One region of the Pseudomonas sp. B21-054 genome, then DNA from elsewhere that is predicted to be linked to it. Evidence: riboswitches for the same ligand, from Rfam matches in the RefSeq annotation. Region 1 holds a riboswitch; each other region holds the start of a gene.
What was found. A riboswitch is a leader RNA that binds a small molecule or an ion and turns the genes downstream of it on or off. The one in region 1 is predicted to bind cobalamin.
Positions count from the first base shown of each region.

Region 2: it holds a riboswitch for cobalamin, as region 1 does, so the genes downstream of both, LOY70_RS19775 (CbtB domain-containing protein) here and cobO (cob(I)yrinic acid a,c-diamide adenosyltransferase) in region 1, are expected to answer to the same signal.
Region 3: it holds a riboswitch for cobalamin, as region 1 does, so the genes downstream of both, LOY70_RS24910 (ABC transporter substrate-binding protein) here and cobO (cob(I)yrinic acid a,c-diamide adenosyltransferase) in region 1, are expected to answer to the same signal.

Region 1 is NZ_CP087204.1:5,197,946-5,205,723, reverse strand. Features, by position in the region: gene hda (DnaA regulatory inactivator Hda) at 1-107, shown strand, start outside; gene LOY70_RS22520 (C40 family peptidase) at 321-947, shown strand; gene LOY70_RS22515 (C40 family peptidase) at 1,113-1,649, shown strand; gene LOY70_RS22510 (PQQ-dependent sugar dehydrogenase) at 1,831-3,141, opposite strand; gene LOY70_RS22505 (hypothetical protein) at 3,339-3,923, opposite strand; cobalamin riboswitch at 4,082-4,293, shown strand; gene cobO (cob(I)yrinic acid a,c-diamide adenosyltransferase) at 4,374-4,985, shown strand; gene LOY70_RS22495 (cobyrinate a,c-diamide synthase) at 4,997-6,376, shown strand; gene bluB (5,6-dimethylbenzimidazole synthase) at 6,373-7,023, shown strand; gene cbiB (adenosylcobinamide-phosphate synthase CbiB) at 7,020-7,778, shown strand, end outside.
Region 2 is NZ_CP087204.1:4,588,080-4,595,857, reverse strand. Features, by position in the region: gene LOY70_RS19800 (fatty acid cis/trans isomerase) at 1-1,921, shown strand, start outside; gene nfuA (Fe-S biogenesis protein NfuA) at 2,039-2,623, shown strand; gene cobM (precorrin-4 C(11)-methyltransferase) at 2,832-3,578, opposite strand; gene LOY70_RS19785 (cobalamin biosynthesis protein) at 3,655-4,059, opposite strand; gene LOY70_RS19780 (CbtA family protein) at 4,056-4,751, opposite strand; gene LOY70_RS19775 (CbtB domain-containing protein) at 4,763-4,951, opposite strand; cobalamin riboswitch at 5,052-5,287, opposite strand; cobalamin riboswitch at 5,466-5,681, shown strand; gene cobW (cobalamin biosynthesis protein CobW) at 5,779-6,843, shown strand; gene cobN (cobaltochelatase subunit CobN) at 6,847-7,778, shown strand, end outside.
Region 3 is NZ_CP087204.1:5,741,010-5,748,787, forward strand. Features, by position in the region: gene LOY70_RS24900 (hypothetical protein) at 605-1,192, opposite strand; gene LOY70_RS24905 (DUF3592 domain-containing protein) at 1,196-1,639, opposite strand; cobalamin riboswitch at 1,785-1,980, shown strand; gene LOY70_RS24910 (ABC transporter substrate-binding protein) at 2,120-3,133, shown strand; gene LOY70_RS24915 (FecCD family ABC transporter permease) at 3,142-4,146, shown strand; gene LOY70_RS24920 (ABC transporter ATP-binding protein) at 4,143-4,934, shown strand; gene LOY70_RS24925 (OsmC domain/YcaO domain-containing protein) at 4,984-7,209, opposite strand; gene metE (5-methyltetrahydropteroyltriglutamate--homocysteine S-methyltransferase) at 7,391-7,778, opposite strand, start outside.

The sequences.
Region 1 (7,778 bases):
GCAGCATGAGCGCGCTGTTCGAATTGCTCGAACGCCTCGACCAGGCCTCCCTTCAGGCCCAGCGCAAGCTGACTATTCCTTTTTTGAAAGAAACTTTAGGCTGGTAGAACTGTCGCCAGATGATGGCTTAAAGCCTCTTTCGGGCGCGGTGAACCCCCGGTTTTGCTGGGCTGCAGGGCTGCAACCCGCCCAGGCTGGGCTTAAGCGCTTAGATGTAAAGGTGAAACCGAGAAGTCACATTTGCATCGATTGAATTTGCAAATGAGGTTGATAGAAGGCATAGTCTCGCCATCTTTACTACTTCAGCCACGGTCGTGCCCATGCTAAATCGCTTCGCACCCCTCGTGCCTCTCGCACTCGTTACCCTGTTGTTCGGTTGCGCTGCCCACTCCCCAGTGTCCCAGCAAGCACCACAACCACAGGTCAAGAACTCCGTTACCGCCCAGTCTTCCTCCGTTGCGTTCCAGGAAGAAATGGCCTCCGACAAAGAGCTGGCAGCTTTCGCCGGCAGCAAGCCTTATCAGCTTCCGGTGCTGGCCGACAGCATTCTGGAGCGTGGTATGTCGTTGATCGGTACCCGCTACCGTTTTGGCGGTACCTCTGAAGCCGGCTTCGATTGCAGCGGTTTCATCGGCTATCTGTTCCGCGAGGAGGCCGGCATGAACCTGCCGCGTTCCACGCGCGAAATGATCAACGTGAACGCTCCGCTGGTTGCGCGCAACCAACTGGAACCTGGTGACCTGCTGTTCTTCAGCACCAACGGTCGTCGCGGTCGTGTCAGTCACGCCGGTATCTACCTGGGTGACAACCAGTTCATTCATTCCAGCAGCCGCCGCAGCGGTGGCGTGCGAATCGACAGCCTGGGCGACAGCTACTGGAACAAGACTTTCATCGAAGCCAAGCGCGCCCTCGCCATGGCACCGACTGTGGTCACTGCCCGCAAGTAAGCACACAGTTTGTAAGGCAAACTTAAAGTCTTACTTGAAGTTTGCCACATAGCCGCTAGAATCCTTGATCATTGATTGATGGCAATCCGCCTGCGTATTACGCAGGCGGATTTGTTTTCATGCCCACGGCAGAAAAGCCGCATCCAGATCAGGATTGTTCTGCATATGTCGACGTCGGCCCGCCTCGCTCTCATGTTCCTTGCCGCGCTGCTCAGCGCCTGCGCCAGCCGTACCCCGCCGCCAGCACCTGTGGTTCGGGCCCCGGTGGTCTTTGCCCCTTCGCAACCCTTTTCCCCGGCCGCCGAAGACGTCCTGTTCCGGGCGCTGGGCCTGGTGGGGACGCCATATCGCTGGGGCGGCAACACGCCGGATTCAGGTTTCGATTGCAGTGGCCTGATTGGCTATGTCTACCGCGATGCCGCCGGCATATCCCTGCCGCGTTCTACCCGCGAGATGATCGGCATGCGCGCCCCGGATGTCGGTAAGGAAGCCTTGCAGAGCGGTGACTTGATTTTCTTCGCCACTAACGGCGGCTCCCAAGTTAGCCATGCCGGGATCTATGTAGGCGAGGGCCGTTTCGTCCATGCGCCGGCCACCGGTGGCACGGTCAAGCTCGACAGCCTGTCCAAGGCCTATTGGCAGAAGGCTTACCTGGGCGCCAAGCGGGTGCTGCAGCCGGAACATCTGGCGCGTAATCCCTGATGCGAAGGTTCAGGCCCGCGCAAATCTGTGGCGAGGGGATTTATCCCCGTTGGGCTGCGCAGCAGCCCTAAAGCCTGAAATCCCTAGTTTTCAGGCCGATCGCATCCAAACCGCTATCTTAGGGGCTGCTTCGCAGCCCAGCGGGGATAAATCCCCTCGCCACAAGAGAGTGTGACCAGCACTATCTGGCAGACACCCGCCAAATCTTGTTCCCCACATCATCAGCCACCAACAACCCACCCTGTTTATCGATCACCACGCCCACCGGCCGGCCCAGGGCTTTTTCGTCGGCGTTCAGGAAGCCGGTGAGCACATCCACGGGTTGTCCCACCGGTTTGCCGCCGGTGAACGGTACAAAAATTACCTTATAACCACTGTGGGGCTTACGGTTCCAGGAGCCGTGCTGCCCGACGAAAGCTCCTTCGGTAAACGGCGCGGGCAAGCGGCTGCCTTCGGCGAAGGTCAGGCCCAGCGAGGCGGTGTGAGGGCCGACAGCGTAGTCCGGGGCGATGGCCTTGGCCACCAGGGCCGGGTTCTGCGGCTCGACCCGGACATCGACGTGCTGCCCGTAGTAGCTGTAGGGCCAGCCATAGAACGCGCCGTCCTTGACCGAAGTAATGTAGTCCGGCACCAGGTCGCTGCCGATCTCATCCCGTTCGTTCACTGCCGTCCATAGGGCGCCGCTGCGGGGTTCCCAGGCCAGGCCGTTGGGGTTGCGCAGGCCCGAGGCAAAGATACGGTGGCTACCGCTGGCGCGGTCCACTTCCCAGATGGCGGCGCGGCCCTCTTCGGCCTCCATGCCGTTTTCCGCGACGTTGCTGTTCGAGCCAGTGGTGACGTACAGCTTGCTGCCGTCGCGGCTGGCAATCACGTTCTTGGTCCAGTGATGGTTGAGCGTGCCGCCCGGCAAGTTGACGACCTTGGTTGGCTGCGCCTTGATCTGCGTGTCACCGTCCTTGTACGGGAAGCGGATCAGTCGGTCGGTGTCGGCCACATACAGGTCATTGCCCACCAAAGTCATGCCGAACGGTGAATTGAGATTTTCCAGGAACACCGTACGGGTTTCGGCGATGCCGTCGTGATTGGCGTCGCGCAACAGCGTGATGCGATTGGGGCTGGGCACGCCGGCACCGGCGCGGCCCATGACCTTTTTCATCACCCAGCCACGAATGCCCTTGCCATCGTCCGGCTTGGGCGGGGCGTTGGTTTCGGCCACCAGCACATCGCCGTTGGGCAACACGTAGAGCCAGCGCGGGTGATCCAGCCCTTCGGCGAACGCGCCCACCTGCAGGCCCTGGGCCGGGGTGGGCTTGGTGCCGTCCGGCCAGCCGATTGCTTCGGCGATGTTGACGGTAGGGACCAGGGTCTTGTTCGGTTCAGGCAGTTTCGGTGCAGGTCCGGTGCCGTCGGACACTTGCAGCGTGGAAGACTCGCCACAAGCGACAAGCCCGGCGGCAAGGGCGACGATCAGAAGGTGTGGTGGCTTGAGCATGCTGGCTTCCCTATGAGTGCATGTAGTTACTCATAGAGAAGCGTAGACGCGCGATGGTTCAACTGCGGGTAGGCCAGTCTGCCAGGCAAAACCTTGTGGGAGCGAGCTTGCTCGCGATGGCGGCGTGACAGTCAAGATTGATGTTGCCAGGTGCACCGCTCTCGCGAGCAAGCTCGCTCCCACAGTTCTTGAATGAGTCAGCCGTGGGTCTGTTTGAACAGCACGGCGATGCCGGGGTGATAGAAGCCGGCTTCATTACGCAACTTGCGGTAGGCGTAAGGAAAATACCAGGCCACGGCGCAGGTATTTTCCTTCTGCAGGTCGTCGATCATGTCCTGCAGTTCTTCGGGCGTAGCGCTCTGCTGGGCTTTTTGCGGCGAGACGAACAGGCAGCCCAGCTTCAGGTCGCTGGCGTAGCTGATGCGCTTGGCATCGCTGGTGGCTTCCGACAGCGGTTGGGTCAGGTTCAGGTTGTTGACCTTGGGCCAGCGTTGGGTGGCCTGGATGAAGGCGCGCTCCTCGGTACTGGCGATAAGCAGATCGGCGCAGACGTTGCGTTCGCCTTCTTCGTTCTGCTTGCGGGTCGGCGCGTTCTGCAGCGTGACCATCTCGGCCATCCAGGCGGCCGCCGACAGCAAGCTGAGGTTGGCTCGTTCATCGAACCAGTAAGGCGTGTCGTTATCTCCGCGCACGGCGTTGTAGCGGTCGATACAGTCAAACCAACGTTCCAGCACCGGGCGCAGGAACTCCAGTTTTGGATTGCTGATGATCATGCCTTGCATGTCTTGCCCTCTTGTTCTTGTGATATCGGGGTGTAATGTCGCTTTGATATCACTTCCCGTAGCGTGACACAAGATTGACGTCATTCCATTGATCCCGGCCAATAACCAGTGCTGGGCCCGTGGCGGCTTTAATTGACGCTCCACCCCCAACCCTCTAACCTTCGCCGCTTGTTTCAGGTGCTCTGTGACTTGAGTTCGACAGAGTGAAACAGGGAAGCCGGTGAGTGCACACGAACCCGGCGCTGCCCCCGCAACGGTAAATGAGTCAAGGTTGCCTACAGGCCACTGTGTCCATGGACATGGGAAGGCGCGCAACCCGGCATCGCGCCGCTCATGAGCCCGGAGACCGGCCTGATTCAACCAACGGCATCACGGTGGGCGATGCCAGGCTTGCTGCCGTCTTTTTTTGTGCCCCGCCCGCCGTTATCCAATCCCAACGGAGAGCTCCCCATGACCGACACCCCTGATCGCGACGAACGCCACTTGGCGCGCATGCTGCGCAAGAAAGCCGTGATCGACGAGCGCATCGCCAACTCGCCGAACGAGTGTGGCTTGCTGCTGGTGCTGACCGGCAACGGCAAGGGCAAGAGCAGCTCGGCGTTCGGTATGCTCGCCCGGGCCATGGGGCATGGCATGCAATGCGGCGTGGTGCAATTCATCAAGGGCCGCAACAGCACCGGCGAAGAATTGTTTTTCCGCCGCTTTCCGGAACAGGTGCGCTTTCACGTCATGGGCGAAGGCTTCACCTGGGAAACCCAGGACCGCCAGCGCGACATCGCCGCCGCCGAAGCCGCCTGGGCGGTATCGCGCCAATTACTCAGCGATCCCTCCATTGGCCTGGTGGTGCTCGATGAACTCAACATCGCCCTCAAGCACGGCTATCTCGACCTCGATCAGGTCCTCAGCGATCTGCAAGCACGCCCGCCGATGCAACACGTGGTGGTGACCGGTCGCGGCGCCAAGCCGGAAATGATCGAGCTGGCCGACACCGTCACCGAGATGGGCATGATCAAGCACGCGTTCCAGGCCGGTATCAAGGCGCAGAAAGGCGTCGAACTGTGAGCGACGCCGTCATGTCGTGCCGCCACTGCCCAGCGGTGTTGATCGCCGCCCCGGCCTCGGGGCAAGGCAAGACCACCGTTACCGCCGCCCTGGCCCGCTTGCATCGCAACCAGGGGCGCAAGGTGCGCGTCTTCAAGTGCGGCCCGGACTTCCTCGATCCGATGATCCTCGAGCGTGCCAGCGGCGCGCCGGTCTATCAGTTGGACATGTGGATGGTTGGCGAGCAGGAAAGTCGTCGGTTGTTGTGGGAAGCCGCCGCCGAAGCGGACCTGATCCTGATCGAAGGAGTGATGGGGTTGTTCGACGGCACTCCGTCCAGCGCTGACCTGGCCCGGCATTTTGGCGTGCCAGTGCTGGCGGTGATCGATGGCACGGCCATGGCCCAGACCTTCGGCGCCCTGGCCCTGGGCTTGGCGCGTTATCAGCCGGACTTGCCGTTCGCTGGCGTATTGGCTAACCGGGTAGGCACCTTGCGCCACGCGCAGTTGCTCGAAGGCAGCCTGACCGAAGGCCTGCGTTGGTATGGCGCGCTGTCCCGGGAAACCGGCATTGAATTACCCAGTCGCCACCTCGGGCTGGTCCAGGCCAGCGAGTTGAACGACCTCGACCTGCGCCTCGATGCGGCGGCCGAGGCCCTGGCTGGCAGTTGCGAAGTGGCACTGCCGCCAGCGGTCGAATTCGCCGCGCCCGAGGTGATCAATCCGCCGCCATGGCTCGACGGTGTGCGCATCGCCGTGGCTCGGGACGAAGCGTTTGCCTTCACCTATGGCGCGAGCCTGGATCTGCTGCGGGCCATGGGCGCGCAGTTGAGCTTTTTTTCGCCAATCCATGACACTGCGCTGCCCGAAGCGGACAGTCTTTACCTGCCCGGCGGTTATCCGGAGCTGCACCACGTAGCGCTGGCCCGGAACGCGCCGATGCTGGCGGCGATCCGAGCTCACCATGCAGCCGGTAAACCGTTGCTGGCCGAATGCGGTGGCATGCTGTATCTGCTGGATTCGTTGACCGACGTCGAGGGCACCCGCGCCGAACTGCTGGGCTTGCTGGCCGGTGAGGCGCAGATGCAAAAGCGCTTGGCGGCCCTGGCCCTGCAAGCGGTGGATTTGCCGGAAGGCACCCTGCGTGGGCACACCTATCATCATTCGCTGACCAGCACCGAGGTTGAGCCGATTGCCCGTGGCCATAGCCCTAATGGCGGACGCGGTGCGGAGGCGGTTTTCCGGCAAGGGCGAATGACGGCTTCTTATGTGCACTTTTATTTTCCGTCTAATCCCAGGGCGATTGCCGCGCTGTTTGCGCCTGATCTTGAGGCCGCCTTCGCGAGCAGGCTCGCTCCCACATTTGATCACCTAAACCCTGTGGGAGCGGGCTTGCTCGCGAAAAGACCATGACCGACAACGCCTTCCCCCAGGCCGAACGCGATGCGGTCTACCGCGCCATCGCCGAGCGCCGTGACATGCGCCACTTCAGCGGCGGCACGGTGGAACCGGCCTTGCTGCGCCGGCTGCTGGAAGCCGCGCACCAGGCACCCAGCGTGGGCCTGATGCAACCCTGGCGGTTTATCCGCATCAGCGATCGCGCCTTGCGCGGGAATATCCAGCAGTTGGTGGAAGAAGAACGCATCCGCACCGCCGAGGCCCTTGGCGAGCGCAGCGATGAATTCATGACGCTCAAGGTCGAAGGCATCAATGACTGCGCCGAAGTGCTGGTGGCGGCGTTGATGGAGGATCGCGAGCGGCACATCTTCGGCCGTCGGACCTTGCCGGAAATGGACCTGGCCTCACTGTCCTGCGCGATCCAGAACCTGTGGCTGGCCGCTCGCGTTGAAGGGCTGGGGATGGGCTGGGTGTCATTGTTCGAGCCCCAGGCCCTGGCCGATCTGCTGGGTCTACCCGCCAGTGCCAAGCCGCTGGCGATACTCTGCCTGGGCCCGGTCGAGGGGTTTTACCCGGCGCCGATGCTCGCCCTGGAAGGTTGGGCGCAGCCGCGTTCGCTGAATGAATTGCTCTATGAAAATCATTGGGGAGTGAGTCCATGAGCGTGGCGTTGCTCAGTGTCGCCGCAGTGGCACTGGATGCGCTGCTGGGCGAGCCCCGGCGCTGGCATCCGCTGGTGGCGTTCGGCGGTTTTGCCGAGCGGATCGAACAACGCTTCAACTCCGGTGGGCGCGGCTGGCGCAGCCATGGGGTGACGGCGTGGATCATCGTTGTACTGCCGCTGACCCTGCTGGCCACGGCCCTGTCTTGGGCGCCCATGGTTGGCTGGCTGGTGGATATCCTCGCGCTGTACTGCGCCCTCGGCCTGCGCAGCCTCGGGGAACATGTCGAGCCGGTGGCGCGGGCGCTGCGCAGTGGCGATCTGGACGAAGCGCGCCTGCGTGTCGGCTACCTGGTCAGCCGCGAGACTCGGGAACTCGACGAAACCGCCGTGGCCCGCGCCGCCACCGAGTCGGTGCTGGAGAACGGCAGCGATGCGGTGTTCGCCGCGCTGTTCTGGTTCGCCGTGGCCGGTGCGCCCGGTGTGGTGTTGTACCGCCTGAGCAATACCCTCGACGCCATGTGGGGCTATCGCAACGAGCGCTTCGAGCGCTTCGGCTGGGCGGCGGCAAGGATCGATGATGTGCTCAACTACATTCCCGCGCGCCTGGTGGCGTTGACCTACGCACTGCTCGGCAAGACCCGCCTGGCGCTCAAATGCTGGCGCACCCAGGGTCCGACCTGGGACAGCCCCAATGCCGGACCGGTCATGGCCGCCGGTGCCGGTGCGCTGGGCGTCGAGTTGGGCGGGGCGGCG
Region 2 (7,778 bases), 610 kb from region 1:
GCCGCTGCAACCCAACGCCAAGCTGCCGGAAGACATCGTGCTTGGGCTCAACCGTGACAACACCTGTCCAGTGCCGGGGCAGTTCGATGAATACGCCGCTGCGCATCCCCGCGAAGGCATGCCGCTGGCGGTCACCGGCCTGACCGACCCGCAATACCAGACCCTGCAGCGCTGGCTGGCCGCCGGCGCTCCCATTGATCAGCAGGCCCTGGCCCCGAGTGCTGCTGAAGCCTTGCAGGTGGTGCAATGGGAAAACCTGCTCAATGCCCCCGGGGCTCGGGAAAGCCTGGTGGGCCGCTGGTTGTTCGAGCATTGGTTCCTGGCGCACATCTATTTCAAGGACGGTGAATCGGGGCATTTCTTCCAATGGGTGCGGTCGCGCACGCCCACCGGCCAGCCGATTGACTTGATCAATACCCGCCGTCCGAACGACGACCCCGGCACCCGCGTGTATTACCGGCTCTGGCCAGTGCAAGGGGTGATCGTGCACAAGACCCACATCACCTACGGCTTGAGCGCGGCCAAGATGGCGCGGATCAAAAGCCTGTTCTACAGCGGCAATTGGCAGGTCAATGCATTGCCGGGCTACGGGCCGGAGCGCCGGGCCAATCCGTTTTCCACGTTCGAAGCGATCCCGGCCCAGGCCCGCTACCAGTTCATGCTCGATAACGCCGAGTACTTCGTGCGCACTTTCATCCGGGGCCCGGTGTGTCGGGGGCAGATCGCCACGGATGTGATCCGCGATAATTTCTGGGCGCTGTTCCAGGCCCCTGAGCATGACCTGTACATCACCGACCCGAACTACCGGGGCCAGGCCACGCCGTTATTGGCGATGCCGGGGCAGAACGACGATGTGGGCAGCGTCGTCAGCCTGTGGCTCGACTATCGCGACAAGCGCAACGCGTACGAAGCCTTGCGCCGCGACAGCTATGCCGATGTCCCGGCGCCAAGCTGGTCGACGCTGTGGGCGGGTAACGACAATGCGCTGTTGAGTATCTTCCGCCACTTCGACAGTGCCTCGGTCAGCAAAGGGCTGATCGGTGAAGTGCCGCAGACGATGTGGTTGTTCGATTTTCCGCTGCTGGAGCGGACCTATTATCAGTTGGCGGTGAATTTCGATGTATTCGGCAACGTGTCCCACCAGGCCCAGACCCGGCTGTACTTCGACCTGATCCGCAATGGCGCGGAGCAGAATTTCCTGCGCCTGATGCCGGCCGATTCCCGGGAGGATTACCTCAACGATTGGTATCAGTCCGGCGGCAAATTCAAGATGTGGCTGGATTACGAAGCCATCGACGATGACAAGCCGACCGCACTCAAGTTGGACGAACACGACCCTAAACGCGATTTCGCCCAGCAATTGCTGACCCGTTATGGCGAGCTGAACGCGCGGCCCGATCCGATCAACCGCTGCGACGGCGCCTATTGTTCCCGGCCGAACATCGACCCGACCCTGCAGAATGCCGAGCAGGCCCTCAGTCGCCTGGTGTCGCGACCGGCGGCGGGGCTCAGCGTCATCAATCAACTGCCGGAAGCGACCATGCTGCGCATCGAAACCGCCAGCGGTGGGCGCGAGATCTACAGCCTGTTGCGCAATCGCGCCCACAGTAACGTGGCGTTCCTGCTTGGCGAAGCGTTGCGTTACCAGCCCGGGCTGGACACCCTGACGGTGTATCCGGGCGTGATGAGCAGTTACCCGAACTTCATGTTCAACATTCCCGCCGGGCAAGTGCCGGCGTTTGTCGACGCCATGGAAAACGCCCAGGATGCGCCGGCATTCGAGCGAATCGTCGAGCGTTGGGGGATCCGTCGCAGCCACCCGCAGTTCTGGTACTACTTCCATGACCTGGACCGATACATCCAGGAAACGGAGCCTCTGGAAGCCGGTGTGCTGGATATGAATCGCTACCAGAACCTCTGATCGGGAGGCCCGGCGGCGAATCTGTGCCGCCGCCGACTGCTTTCCCGACAAAAATACTAGGACTTTGTCCGGCGCGATGATTGGCGTAAACTGCCGACAAGCCTGTGAGGAGTTCCCATGACCGCCATTACGATTACCGATGCCGCCCACGATTACCTGGCTGACCTGCTGTCCAAGCAGAACACCCCGGGTATCGGGATCCGCATCTTTATCACCCAGCCCGGCACCCAGTACGCAGAGACGTGCATTGCCTATTGCAAGCCGGGGGAAGAAAAACCCGAAGACACCGCGCTGGGGCTCAAGAGCTTCACCGCGTACATCGACTCGTTCAGCGAAGCGTTCCTGGATGATGCGGTGGTCGACTACGCCACCGACCGCATGGGCGGCCAACTGACCATCAAGGCGCCGAATGCCAAAGTGCCGATGGTCAACGCCGACAGCCCGGTCAACGAGCGCATCAATTATTACCTGCAAACCGAAATCAACCCGGGGCTGGCCAGCCACGGCGGCCAGGTTTCGCTGATCGACGTGGTGGAAGACGGCATCGCCGTGCTCCAGTTCGGCGGCGGCTGCCAGGGCTGCGGTCAGGCCGACGTGACCCTGAAGGAAGGCATCGAGCGCACCTTGCTCGAGCGTATTCCGGAGCTCAAGGGCGTACGCGACGTGACCGACCACACGCAGAAAGAAAACGCCTACTACTGATTGTGGCGAGGGGATTTATCCCCGTTGGGGCCGAGAAGGCCCCATCAAATTGTCTGACATACCGCCACAATAGTTTCAGCCGTCAGTCTGTACCCACCGCCCCTGTGGGAGCGAGCTTGCTCGCGATAGCGGTGGGTCAGTCTGCGATGATGTTGAATGTGCCGTCGTTATCGCGAGCAAGCTCGCTCCCACAGGGGATCGGATTGCGTCAGGGCCGGTAGAGATGCGCATGCCCGGCGCGGTACAGCGATGATTCGCTGAACACGTCATTGCCCAGCACACGCCCCACCAGGATCAGCGCCGTTCGGCGGAAACCCTTGGCCTGCACCTTCTCGGCAATATCAGCCAGCGTCCCCAGCACCCAGTCCTGATCCGGCCATGTCGCCCGGTGAATCACCGCGATCGGGCAATCCGCGCCGTAGTGGGGCAGCAGTTCACTGACGATTTTTTCCAGATGATTGACCCCCAAGTGAATCGCCATGGTCGCCCCGTGCTGCGCCAGGCTGGCAAATTCCTCCCCGGCGGGCATCGCGGTCTTGTCCGCGTAGCGGGTCAGGATCACGCTTTGGGAGACGTCGGGCAGGGTCAGTTCCGCACCCAGCAAGGCGGCGCAGGCTGAGGTCGCGGTCACGCCCGGGATGATCTCGAAGGGGATGTCCAGCGCCCGCAGGCATCGAATCTGCTCGCCGATGGCACCGTACAGACTCGGGTCGCCGGAATGCACCCGGGCCACGTCCTGGCCCTTGAGGTGCGCGGTTTTGATCAACTCGATGATTTGTTCCAAGTGCAGCTCGGCACTGTTGACCACCTGTTCGGCGTGATGGCCTTCAAGCACGGCCGCCGGCACCAGGGAGCCGGCATAGATGATTACCGCGCAATGGCGAATCAGCCGCTGGCCTTTGACGGTGATCAGTTCCGGGTCGCCGGGGCCGGCGCCGATGAAGTAAACGGTCATGACCGGCTCCTGTAGAAGTAAGTGGGCGTCGCCCAGATGAAGATCGCTCATGATCCTGAGGGCGAATTATCGGGATTTACGACACGAGCGCCAATGCCAACGTGACGCTGGGGGCCTTCTGGCGGGAAATCAGCAGGGTCGCGGGCTTCGTGCCTAACTGGTCGGCCAGGGCTAGGGCCGCGCTTTCGGCGACGCCGTAGCAGCCGGTGCGCTCGAAGGCGATTTCGGAGCGGTGACTGAGTCGATCCTGATAACCGGCCAACTGCTGGGCACTGAAGCAGGTCAGTGGCAACATCAATTGCTTGGTCAGTTCCAGCAGGCCCGGCTCGTCACACTTGAGATCGATGCTGGCCAGGGCCCGCACCTGATCAAGCGCAATGCCGTGGGCCAGCAGCGTCTGGTCGAGCAATGCCCGCAACGTGCTGGCCGGGCAACCGCGCTGGCAGCCGAGGCCGACCACCAGCATCGGCCCGTTGTTCATGCGTTGTGATGGGCTTGGCCGTCCCGGCGAAACAGCCAGGCGCTGATCAGGCCCAGGGCCAGCCAGAACGCGACGTTGGTCACTTGCGAGGCAATCTTGAATTGAGTTTCAAGCGCTTCTGGCGCCAGCATCGAATGGACTTCGGGTTGCGGCGCACCGATGACATGGGGCACCAGCAACGTCGCCACGCCGAGCAACTTGAGCAGCCAATGCTTGCCGAAGGCGATCAGCGCAATGCCCACCGCCGTGGACGCGGCGGTGCCGATCCACCACATCTGCCGCTGGGCCAGGTCGGCCGCTGCGGTGCCGGGCAATTCCGGCGGCAGGCCAAGGGTGGGTGCCAGGACGAAGGTGGCATAACCGGCCAGGCCCCAGAGCAGACCCTGGGAGGTGCGAGTCGGTGCGCGCAAGGTGTACAGGCCCGCCAGCATCAGGGCGAAACCCACCGCGACCACCAGGTTGCCACCGGTGGTGGACAGCACGCGCTGCCAGCCATCTTCCGGTTCCCAGGCCTCGGCATCATGGGTGTGGGCAACGCCGTCGGCGTGTTCATGGACTTCAGCGGTTGGGGCCTTCTCAAAGGTCTCGGCCTGCAGAATCAGCGGCGATACCCAGAAACTTTGCAGGAGGGTCAGCAGCAGGGCGGCCAGCAATCCGCTGAAACCGGCAGTCTGGGCGATACGCTTGATCATGTCGTCAGGTCTCAATGGCACGGAAATGCGGCGCTGTGACGGGTATCGTGGGCGGCGTTGTGCACCGCTTCGATGTGGGAGAAACCGGCGAAATAGACCAGGCCGGCACCCAGGATCGAAGCGAAGATCGCGGCGCTCAGGCGTTGGCTCAGGGTGGTGGTGCTGCTGGCGGTGCGGGCGGTGCTGCTGATGGTCGACATGGCGCTTCCCTCTGTTTTTGTTCCATGGGGGATGCGAGCGCAATGAGACCCCGGGCCAAAGACCGCCAAGGTTCGAACAGCGCCCGCCCACCGCGGGTTTGTTGATGCTTGAGTCATGGGCCGGTCTCCGGGCTCGCGAGGGGCAGAGGCTGGGCCTTGCCTGCAAGCGTCACCTTCCCATGGGCCCTTGTAGCAGGGCAGACACAGTGGCTCAGACGCTTCGCTCGCTTACCGTTGCGGGGGCAGCACCGGACTGACGTGGCCTTGAAGTAAAGCACACGATTCACCGGTTTCCCGTTTCACCCTGTGAAGGGCACCCGTAACTAGGCGCACAGGAGAGCATGGGCGGGGCGGGGCCGTCAATGCACAGGGGGCCGCTGCGCAGCCCATCGCGAGCAAGCTCGCTCCCACAGAGGGCTGCGGGATCCAATGTGGGAGCGAGCTTGCTCGCGATGGCGGCGGCAAGGACACCGCAGAACTTACTTGCGGACATTGACCCGTCTCCACACCCTGCGTAGCCTTGCGCCTTCGAGGTTCTTCGGCCTGCGCCGAAGCTAAGAAGGGAACGCGGTCCAAGCCGCGGCTGCCCCCGCAACTGTGAACGGTGATGTTTCTGCAAGGCCACTGTGCATACCCTTTTATCCGGGTTGCGCGGGAAGGCGCAGCAATTGCCAGTCGAATGACTGGCCCACCGTCAGCCAGGAGACCTGCCTCGACACAGATTCTCACTACAACCGGGCGGGGTGATCCGGTGGCGAAATCTTCCGCGCGCGCCTGTGCCAGCGGTTGTCGTCCCGTTTGCCCGCCACCTTGCCAAAGGGCATCCGATGAAAACACTGGCCAAACTCCCCGTCACCATCGTCACCGGTTTCCTCGGTTCGGGTAAAACCACCTTGTTGCGGCACATGCTCGACAACGCCCAGGGCCGGCGCATCGCCGTGATCGTCAACGAGTTTGGCGAACTGGGCATCGACGGCGAGATCCTCAAGCAGTGCTCCATCGGTTGCACCGAAGAAGAAGCCAACGGCCGCGTCTACGAACTGGCCAACGGCTGCCTGTGCTGCACGGTGCAGGAAGAGTTCTTCCCGGTAATGCGCGAGTTGGTGGCGCGGCGCGGCGACCTCGACCACATCCTCATCGAAACTTCCGGCCTGGCCCTGCCCAAGCCGCTGGTCCAGGCTTTCCAGTGGCCGGAAATCCGCAGCGCCTGCACCGTCGATGCGGTGATCACCGTGGTCGACAGCCCGGCCGTGGCCGCTGGCACTTTCGCAGCCTTCCCCGACCAGGTCGATGCCCAGCGCAAACTCGATCCGAACCTGGACCACGAATCACCGCTGCATGAGCTGTTCGCCGATCAGCTGGCCAGCGCCGACCTGGTAATCCTCAACAAAGCCGACCTGATCAGCCCTGAAGACCTGGCCAAGGTTCGCCTGGAAGTCGCCGAAGAGCTGCCGCCGGCGGTCAAGGTCATCGAAGCCAGCAGCGGTCGCCTGCCACTGGAAGTACTCATCGGCCTGGGCGCCGGCTCCGAAGAACACATCGACGGCCGCCATAGCCATCACGATCACCACCATGACGGCGACGATGACGACCACGATCATGACGCCTTCGATTCCATTTCCATCGAGCTGCCCCAGGCTGACGAGAGCCTGCTGCTGGACGCGCTGACGCAACTGGTGGTCCAGCACGGCGTGCTGCGGGTCAAGGGTTTCGCGGCGATCCCGAACAAACCGATGCGCCTGCTGATCCAAGGCGTTGGCACGCGATTCGACAAGCATTTCGACCGTCAGTGGGGCGCCGAGGAAGCGCGGGTGACCCGCCTGGTGCTGATCGGCCAGGCGCTGGACGCGGCGCTGCTTGAAGCGCAGTTGCGCGCAGCCCTCAGCGCCTAAGCCATGCACCTGCTCAGGACCCAGCCCGGCGGTTTCGTGTCGGATGACAACATTGCCGACCTGGGGCAAACCCCCGCCGAGCTGGTGATCCTGTGCAGCGGCGACTCCAGCCTGGCGCTGCTGGCCGAAGCGGCGAAGCAGTTGCCGGGTGATTATCCCGAGTTTCGCCTCGCCAACCCGATGCAGGTGCAGAACCACGCCTCGGTAGACCTGTACTTCGAAGACGTGCTGCGTCACGCCAAGGTCATTCTGTTGTCGCTGCACGGCGGCATTGGCTATTGGCGCTACGGCATCGAGCGCCTGATGGACCTGGCCGGGCGCGGGGTGACGCTGATCCTGGTGCCGGGGGATGATCGTCCGGACCCGGAACTCAGCGACCTGAGCAACGTGCCCTTCGAAGACCGCGACCGGCTCTGGCAGTTCTTGCGCCAGGGCGGACTGGGCAATGCCCTGGACCTGTTTCACAACCTGGGCAGCCAATGGTTCGGCCGCGATTATCCCTGGGCCGAACCACAAGTCCTGCCGCGCACGGCGATCTACCATCCCGGAAAAAGCAACGCCAGCCTCGACGATTGGCAAGCCGACTGGCAGGCCGGACAACCGGTGGCGGCGGTGTTGTTCTATCGCTCCCACTTGCAAGCGGCGAACACCGCATTCATCGACGTATTCTGCCAGCGCCTGCAAGCGGCGGGGCTCAACCCGTTGCCGATTGCCGTGGCGAGCCTCAAGGAGCCCGGTTGCCTGGCGCTGGTCGAAGACTGGCTGGATGCGGTGGAGGCCGGGGTGATCCTCAATACCACCGGCTTCGCTCAATCCAGCCCGGAGGCGCCGCATTTGCGGCCGTTCCGCCGCAACATCCCGGTGATCCAGGCGATCTGCGCCCAGGACAACGAACCGGGCTGGCGCGCCAGCGAGCAGGGCCTGGGCCCGCGAGA
Region 3 (7,778 bases), 540 kb from region 1:
AACTGAACTACCGCTATCGCGAGCAAGCTCGCTCCCACATGGATTCGCAGGTGTTCACAGCATCTGCACACAACACAAAAAACCTGTGGGAGCGAGCTTGCTCGCGATGAGGCCAGCCCGTTCAACATCTTCATCGACAGTGACATCGCCTTCGCGAGCAAGCCCGCTCCCACAGGAGAAGCGCGGTCCCCATCAAGAACCAGGTCGGCTATAAGGCCGCCTCGCGGTGGACGTTGATCTCGGCGCCCCGTTAACCACGCTGGCCGAACGCAGGCATTGTGGAGTGGGCATCCCGGCATGGATGCCGGGATAGCCGCGCTGGGCCATGGATGGCCCTTCGCGGCGGGCCCACGGAGCAATGCCGGAGAGAGGGCATGCCGAGCCTAGGCGAGGCACCGAGTGGTGGGGCTAAAGCGTTTTGCTTACTTTTGCGCTTCTCAAAAGTGAGCCGCCGTAAGGGCGGAACCATAAGTAGCCGTTACCGCAGAAACGGATATACACACAAACCAAAAAATCCAAAACAAGCCCCAAAAAAACAGCGCTTCCCCTCAGGAAGAAGCACAGTTTTTTCTAATCGGCACCATGGCCTCGCCCGACAATCCGACTAGAACAGATAGCCTATGTAAATCGCAGCGCCACCACCGGCCTGCAAGCCAGCGTTCATCCCGGCCATGACCACCGCCCCCTTGGCCGACTTCGCCAACCGCTGGTTGACCAAGGTAGAAGCGATGAGCGAGGTCGCCGGGTTGGCACTCAGTGCCATCGACAACGCCAGCAACTTGGGATCAAGCCCGAACAACAGCGCCGTGGCCGAACCACCGATTCCCAGGCCCACCCCTACTTCGGTGTACATGCAAGGCCCGGTGATGTCATCACTGGTCAGGTCGCGACTGACCAACGCATCGCTGACAAACACCTTGCCGGTGCTGGGAAAAGCCTCCGCGGCCCCCGCTCCACCGACGCTCTTCCCCTTGATCTGGATATTGATCTTGCCGAAACGCGGCAGCCGCGCGCCAAATCCGACACCCACCCCGACGCCGCCGTAGCGGTAGCTGATGTCCTCGCCCTCGGGCGAACGCAGGATGATCGAACCGCCACTGCCCGCCACCATGACCACAGTCAGGCCACCGCCGCTGGCGGTCTGATACTGCCAGCGACTTTCGTTGACCGGGATCGGGATGTTGTTGCTCATACCTTAAAGTCCTTTATGTGAATGAACCGCACCGCGACCGCGCTGCCGGATAGCCTTTGCCAGACCGACAAGCGTGAACACCAGACCGATAAGCCCCAGGACTCCGGAAGTGCCCCACAGCGCGGCCGAGTCATCGACGATGGCGCTGTTGGCCGGCTGCTCGGGCAGGTAATGCACCCGCACCGGCTGACCCTGCTGATAGCCGAAGATGAAGCCGCCCTGGGGGTAGGAGATTTTTTCACCACTGCTCGTGGTGAAGGCGATTTCAGGATGCGAACCGCCGGCATTCAAGTGGCTGACGATGCCATCGGCGGTCTGTGCGCTGTCGAGAAACTCGCGTCGCTCAAGCGTGAGATTGATGGCAATGCTCAACAAGCCGATACCAATCAGGGCGAACAGCAGGCCCAGCAATATCTTCCCGATGTGTGATGGGGTGTCGTTGGCCATGGCTTGTCTCAGTGTTCGTCCGTGAAGAGGGCCGTCAGGATAGCAAGAAGCGGCACGATGCCGCATCTTCAGAAAATCATTCCCGCAATCGTACGACGCCAGGAGAAGGCCTCTTAGCGGTGAGTGGTGATAAACACCCTGATCGACTACCATGCCGACCGTCGGTTCCCCCACGGGACTAATAGGGAATCCGAGATGCCTCGCACGGCATCAAACGGAACTGCCCCCGCAACTGTAGGTGCTGAGCCTGCTCCTCAATGGCCACTGGGATCACCCCGGGAAGGCTGGAGCCAGGCGCTGACGCATCAGTCAGGAGACCTGCCGGCCAAGTCTATCACTAACCGGCGGGGTGTCCGGGAAGGACATCCTTGCGCTGCTCGTCACTGGGCCGATCGGCACTTCAGTGCTTTAGCGGCAGCGTTCAACGATGTGTTTCCAGTCCGTCCCCTGCCCCGTGTACGGTCAACTGGAGATTGCATCATGCTGCTGCCCCGCCTTGCTCCCCTCGTCATTGCCCTGGGTGTGCCGAGCCTCGCCCATGCGGCCCCGACTCACTATCCCCTGACCCTCGAGAATTGCGGCAGCACGCTGACCTTTGAGCAATCACCCAGCCGTGCCGTGACCATCGGCCAGGCCGGCACTGAAATGCTCTATGCCATGGGGTTGAGCGACAAGGTGGTCGGCACTTCGCTCTGGTTCAACGATGTGCAGATGAAATACCAGGCGCAGAACGACAAGATCGAACGCCTGGCCGATAACGAGCCGAGCTTCGAGGGGGTGATCGGCAAACGTCCGCAGCTGGTGGTGGCGGAACTGGAATGGACGGTCGGACCGCAAGGCGTGGTCGGTACCCGCCAGCAGTTTCACGAACTGAAGATCCCGACCTACTTGATGCCCTCCGATTGCGAGGCCAAGGATAATCTGGTCGGTGCGGATGGCACGCGGCTGGAGGCGTTTCGCATCGACAGCATCTACAAGAGCATCAGCCAGCTGGCTGAAATCTTCGACGTACAAGAGCGCGGCCAGCAGTTGAACGCTCAACTCAAGGACAGCCTGGCGAAGTCTATCGCTACGGTGCAGGCCAAGGATCTGAAGCAGACGAGCGCGCTGTTCTGGTTCTCCAGCGCCAGTCTGGATATCGATCCCTATGTGGCTGGGCACAAGGGCGTTCCTGACTTCATGCTCAGTACCCTGGGCGTGCGCAACGTGATCGAGTCCGACGAGGAATGGCCGACTGTCGGCTGGGAAACCATCGCCAAGGCCAACCCGACCTTCCTGGTCATTGCCCGCATGGACCGCCGACGCTTTCCGGCTGACGACCATGAAAAGAAGCTGCAATTCCTGCGCAGTGACCCGGTGACCCGCAATATGGACGCGGTGAAAAACAACCGCATCATCATTCTCGATGCGATGGCCATGCAAGCCAGCATCACGATGTTCGACGGCCTGGAAACCCTCGCAACGGCCATCAGCGGCTACGACCTGCCGAAATGACTTCGACGCTGATTCGAACGTTGCTGGCATTGGTCACGCTGCTCCTGGCGGTGATTGCCGGTGTGACCATCGGTGAAACGAGCATTGAGCCTAGTGTGGTGTTCCAGGTGTTGGCCAATAAACTGTGGGCCGCCGGTTATGCCCTCGACCCGATAGATGAAGGCATCGTCTGGAACTACCGCCTGACCCGTGCGCTGGTAGCGGCGGCTTGCGGTGCGGGCCTGGCGACCTGCGGGGTGATCTTGCAATCGCTATTGCGTAACCCGTTGGCCGATCCTTACCTGCTCGGCATCTCCGCCGGCGCCTCGACAGGCGCGGTACTGGTGGCGCTGCTGGGCATTGGCGCGGGGCTGATTTCGTTGTCGGTCGGGGCCTTTATCGGGGCCGTTGCCGCGTTCGCCTTGGTCGTTTTGCTGGCCCGTGCCAGCCGCTCACCCGCTGGCACCGGGCAGATCATCCTGGCCGGGATTGCCGGCTCGCAGTTGTTCAATGCGCTCACCGCGTTTCTGATTACCAAGTCCGCCAGCTCCGAACAAGCTCGCGGCATCATGTTCTGGTTGCTGGGAAATCTCAGTGGGGTCCGTTGGCCGTCGGTGTGGCTGTCGGTGCCCGTGGCATTGATCGGTCTTGCGGTGTGCCTGTGGCATCGGCGGGCGCTGGACGCCTTTACCTTTGGCGCCGACTCGGCCGCCTCCCTTGGCATTCCGGTACGCCGGGTGCAATTTCTGCTGATCAGTTGCGCGGCACTGGTGACAGCGGTGATGGTATCGATCGTTGGCTCCATCGGTTTCGTCGGGTTGGTCATTCCCCATGCCGTGCGTTTGTTGCTGGGTACCCGGCATGCGCGCTTGTTGCCGGCGAGTGCGCTGGGTGGCGCGGTGTTTCTGATCGCCGCCGACGTCTTCTCGCGAACGCTGATCAAAGGCCAAGTGATCCCGGTCGGCGTCATCACGGCATTGGTGGGCGCTCCAGTGTTCGCGTTGATCCTGATCGGTCGGAGAAATGCCCGATGAATGCCGTCACCTCTGTCATTGGCGAATCCGTGCTGAGTTGTTCCGGCCTCGGGTTCCATGTGCGCGACGCCGAGCTGTTGCACGATATCCACCTGGACATCCGTCGGGGCGAAACCCTGGGCCTCGTCGGGCCCAACGGTTCGGGAAAATCCACACTGCTCAAACTGCTGGCGGGCGTGCGTACGCCCAGCCGGGGCGACATTCAGCTCAACAACCAGCCCCTCAAGACGCTGGCACGGCGAACCGTCGCGCAGACCCTGGCCGTGGTTGAGCAACAGGCCGACACACTGGATGCGATCAGCGTGTTCGACGCCGTTGCGTTGGGCCGAACGCCATGGTTATCGGCCTTGAGTCCGTGGTCACACGAAGACGCGGCCATCGTCCAGCAGGCGCTGTGGGACGTCGATGCGGCGCACTTGAAAAACCGCACCTGGCACAGTCTGTCCGGCGGTGAACGCCAACGTGTTCACATCGCTCGGGCCCTGGCCCAACGTCCGCAGATTCTATTGCTGGACGAACCGACCAATCACTTGGATATCCAGCATCAGCTCGCCATTCTAAAAGTGGTGCAAGCGCTACCTGTCACGACGGTCATCGCCCTGCATGACCTGAACCAGGCGTTGACCTGTGACCGCCTGGCGGTACTGGAACGGGGTCGGCTGGTGGCCCTCGGCAAACCTCTCGAGGTACTGACCCCGCAACGCTTGCAGGATACGTTCGGCGTGCACGCCCATTACCTGATCGACCCTTTCGACGGTGCGCAGATCCTGCGATTTCGTTCCGTTTGAGTGAATCTCAGGGTTCGGAAAAAACCGAACCCCAGGCAAGTGCAGGGATTCAGCCAAGCGACGGGGCGAGCCCGGAAGATAAAGCCGACACATTGGCCCGCGCCGCGTGCAGTTTTTTGTAGCTGTCGATCAGGCGCAGGTGTCTATCGAGGCCCTCCAGTTTCATGCTGGTCGGCGTCAAGCCATGGAAGCGTACGCTGCCGTCCACCGAGCCGATCGCGGCATCCATCCGTTCGTTGCCAAACATCCGGCGGAAATTGGCCTCGTAGTCTTCCAGTTCCAGGTCTTCGTCCAGCTTCATCTCCAGCACCACATTCACGGCCTGGTAGAACAACCCGCGCTCCACCGTGTTGTCGTTGTACTGCAAGAAGGTTTCCACCGCTTCCTTCGCCTCTTCGAACTGCTGCAAGGCCAGATAGATCAGCAGCTTCAACTCCAGGATCGTTAGCTGGCCCCAAGCCGTGTTGTCATCGAACTCGATGCCGATCAAGGTGGTGATGTCGGTGTAGTCGTCCAGCTCGCTTTCCACCAGACGCTCGACCAGCGCTTGCAGTTCGTCTTCGTCCAGGCGATGCAGATTCAGGATGTCGGCGCGGAAAAACAGCGCTTTGTTGGTGTTATCCCAGACCAGATCGTCCACGGGATAGATTTCCGAATAGCCCGGCACCAGGATACGGCACGCTTTCGCGCCGATGTGCTCGTAGACCGCCATGTACACTTGCTTGCCCATGCCTTCGAGAATGCCGAACAAGGTCGCGGCTTCCTCGGCATTCGAGTTTTCACCCTGGCCGGAGAAGTCCCACTCCACGAACTCGTAATCTGACTTGGCGCTGAAAAAACGCCACGACACCACGCCGCTGGAGTCGATGAAGTGCTCGACGAAGTTATTCGGCTCGGTCACCGCATGACCTTCGAACGTCGGCTGGGGCAAGTCGTTGAGGCCTTCGAAACTGCGGCCCTGCAACAATTCGGTCAGGCTGCGTTCCAGCGCCACTTCCAGGCTCGGGTGTGCGCCGAACGAGGCAAACACACCGCCGGTCCGCGGGTTCATCAACGTGACGCACATCACCGGGAATTCGCCCCCCAGGGAGGCATCCTTCACCAGGACGGGGAACCCCTGCTCTTCCAGCGCCTGAATACCGGCCATTATCCCCGGGTACTTCGCCAGCACGTTGGCCGGTACATCGGGCAGTGCAAATTCACCTTCGATGATCTCGCGTTTGACCGCACGCTCGAAAATCTCCGACAGACACTGCACCTGAGCTTCGGCCAGGGTGTTACCCGCACTCATGCCATTGCTCAGGAACAGGTTTTCAATCAGGTTGGACGGAAAATACACCACCTCGCCGTCCGACTGGCGCACGTACGGCAGCGAGCAGATGCCGCGCTCTTCATTACCCGAATTGGTGTCGATCAGGTGGGAGCCGCGCAGTTCGCCGTCGCGGTTGTAGATTTTCAGGCAGTACTCGTCGAGGATTTCCGCCGGCAGCGCATCTTTACGGCCAGGCTTGAACCAGCGTTCGTCCGGGTAATGCACAAACGCCGCATTGGCGATGTCTTCGCCCCAGAACTGATCGTTGTAGAAAAAGTTGCAGTTGAGCCGCTCGATAAACTCGCCCAACGCCGACGCCAGTGCGCTCTCTTTGGTCGCACCCTTGCCATTGGTAAAACACATCGGCGAGTGGGCGTCGCGAATATGCAGAGACCACACATTGGGCACGATATTGCGCCACGAAGCGATCTCGATCTTCATGCCCAGGTCCGCCAGAATGCCCGACATATTGGCGATGGTTTGCTCCAGCGGCAGGTCCTTGCCGGCGATATAGGTGCCGGTTTGGGAAACCGAATTGGGCATCAGCAATGCCTGGGCATCGGCGTCGAGGTTTTCCACCTCTTCAATGACAAACTCAGGCCCGGCTTGCACGACCTTCTTCACCGTGCAACGGTCGATGGAACGCAAAATGCCTTGGCGGTCTTTGTCGCTGATATCTGCCGGGAGCTCGACCTGGATCTTGAAGATCTGGTTGTAGCGATTTTCCGGATCGACAATATTGTTCTGCGACAGGCGAATGTTATCGGTGGGAATATTGCGCGTCTGGCAATACAACTTCACAAAGTAAGCCGCGCACAACGCCGATGAAGCCAAAAAGTAATCGAACGGCCCGGGGGCCGAGCCATCGCCTTTGTAGCGGATAGGTTGATCGGCCACCACCGTAAAGTCATCAAACTTGGCTTCAAGTCGAAGGTTGTCGAGAAAGTTGACCTTGATTTCCATACGGGATTACCAGAATAGCGAGCAAAAAATAGGCGGCCATTATCCGCCTTTTCAATCGGAAGTCTTGTGCTTTAGCCCGCCATCGCCAAGCGGGTTGCCCTCACGCGCCATGCCTGGTGCTCAATGAAAAAAAACCGAAGCACAGTGAAGGGCTTCGGTTGGGTGTCATGCCGCTAAAGCATCAAGCCAATTCTTTACGCAGACGCCGTGCCGCGCTGACCATGTGCACCAGCGCCGCTTCGGTTTCCTGCCAGCCACGGGTTTTCAGGCCGCAGTCGGGATTGACCCATAGACGCTCGGCGGGAATACGCTTGGCGGCTTTACGCAACAAGTTGGCCATTTCCGAGGCATCCGGAACCCGTGGCGAATGGATGTCGTAGACTCCGGGGCCTATGTCATTCGGGTAGTCGAAGGCCTCGAACGCATCCAGCAATTCCATGTCCGAACGCGAAGTCTCGATGGTGATGACGTCGGCATCCATGTCCGCGATGGACTTGATGACGTCGTTGAACTCGCTGTAGCACATGTGTGTATGGATCTGCGTTTCGTCACGCACGCCAGATGCGCTC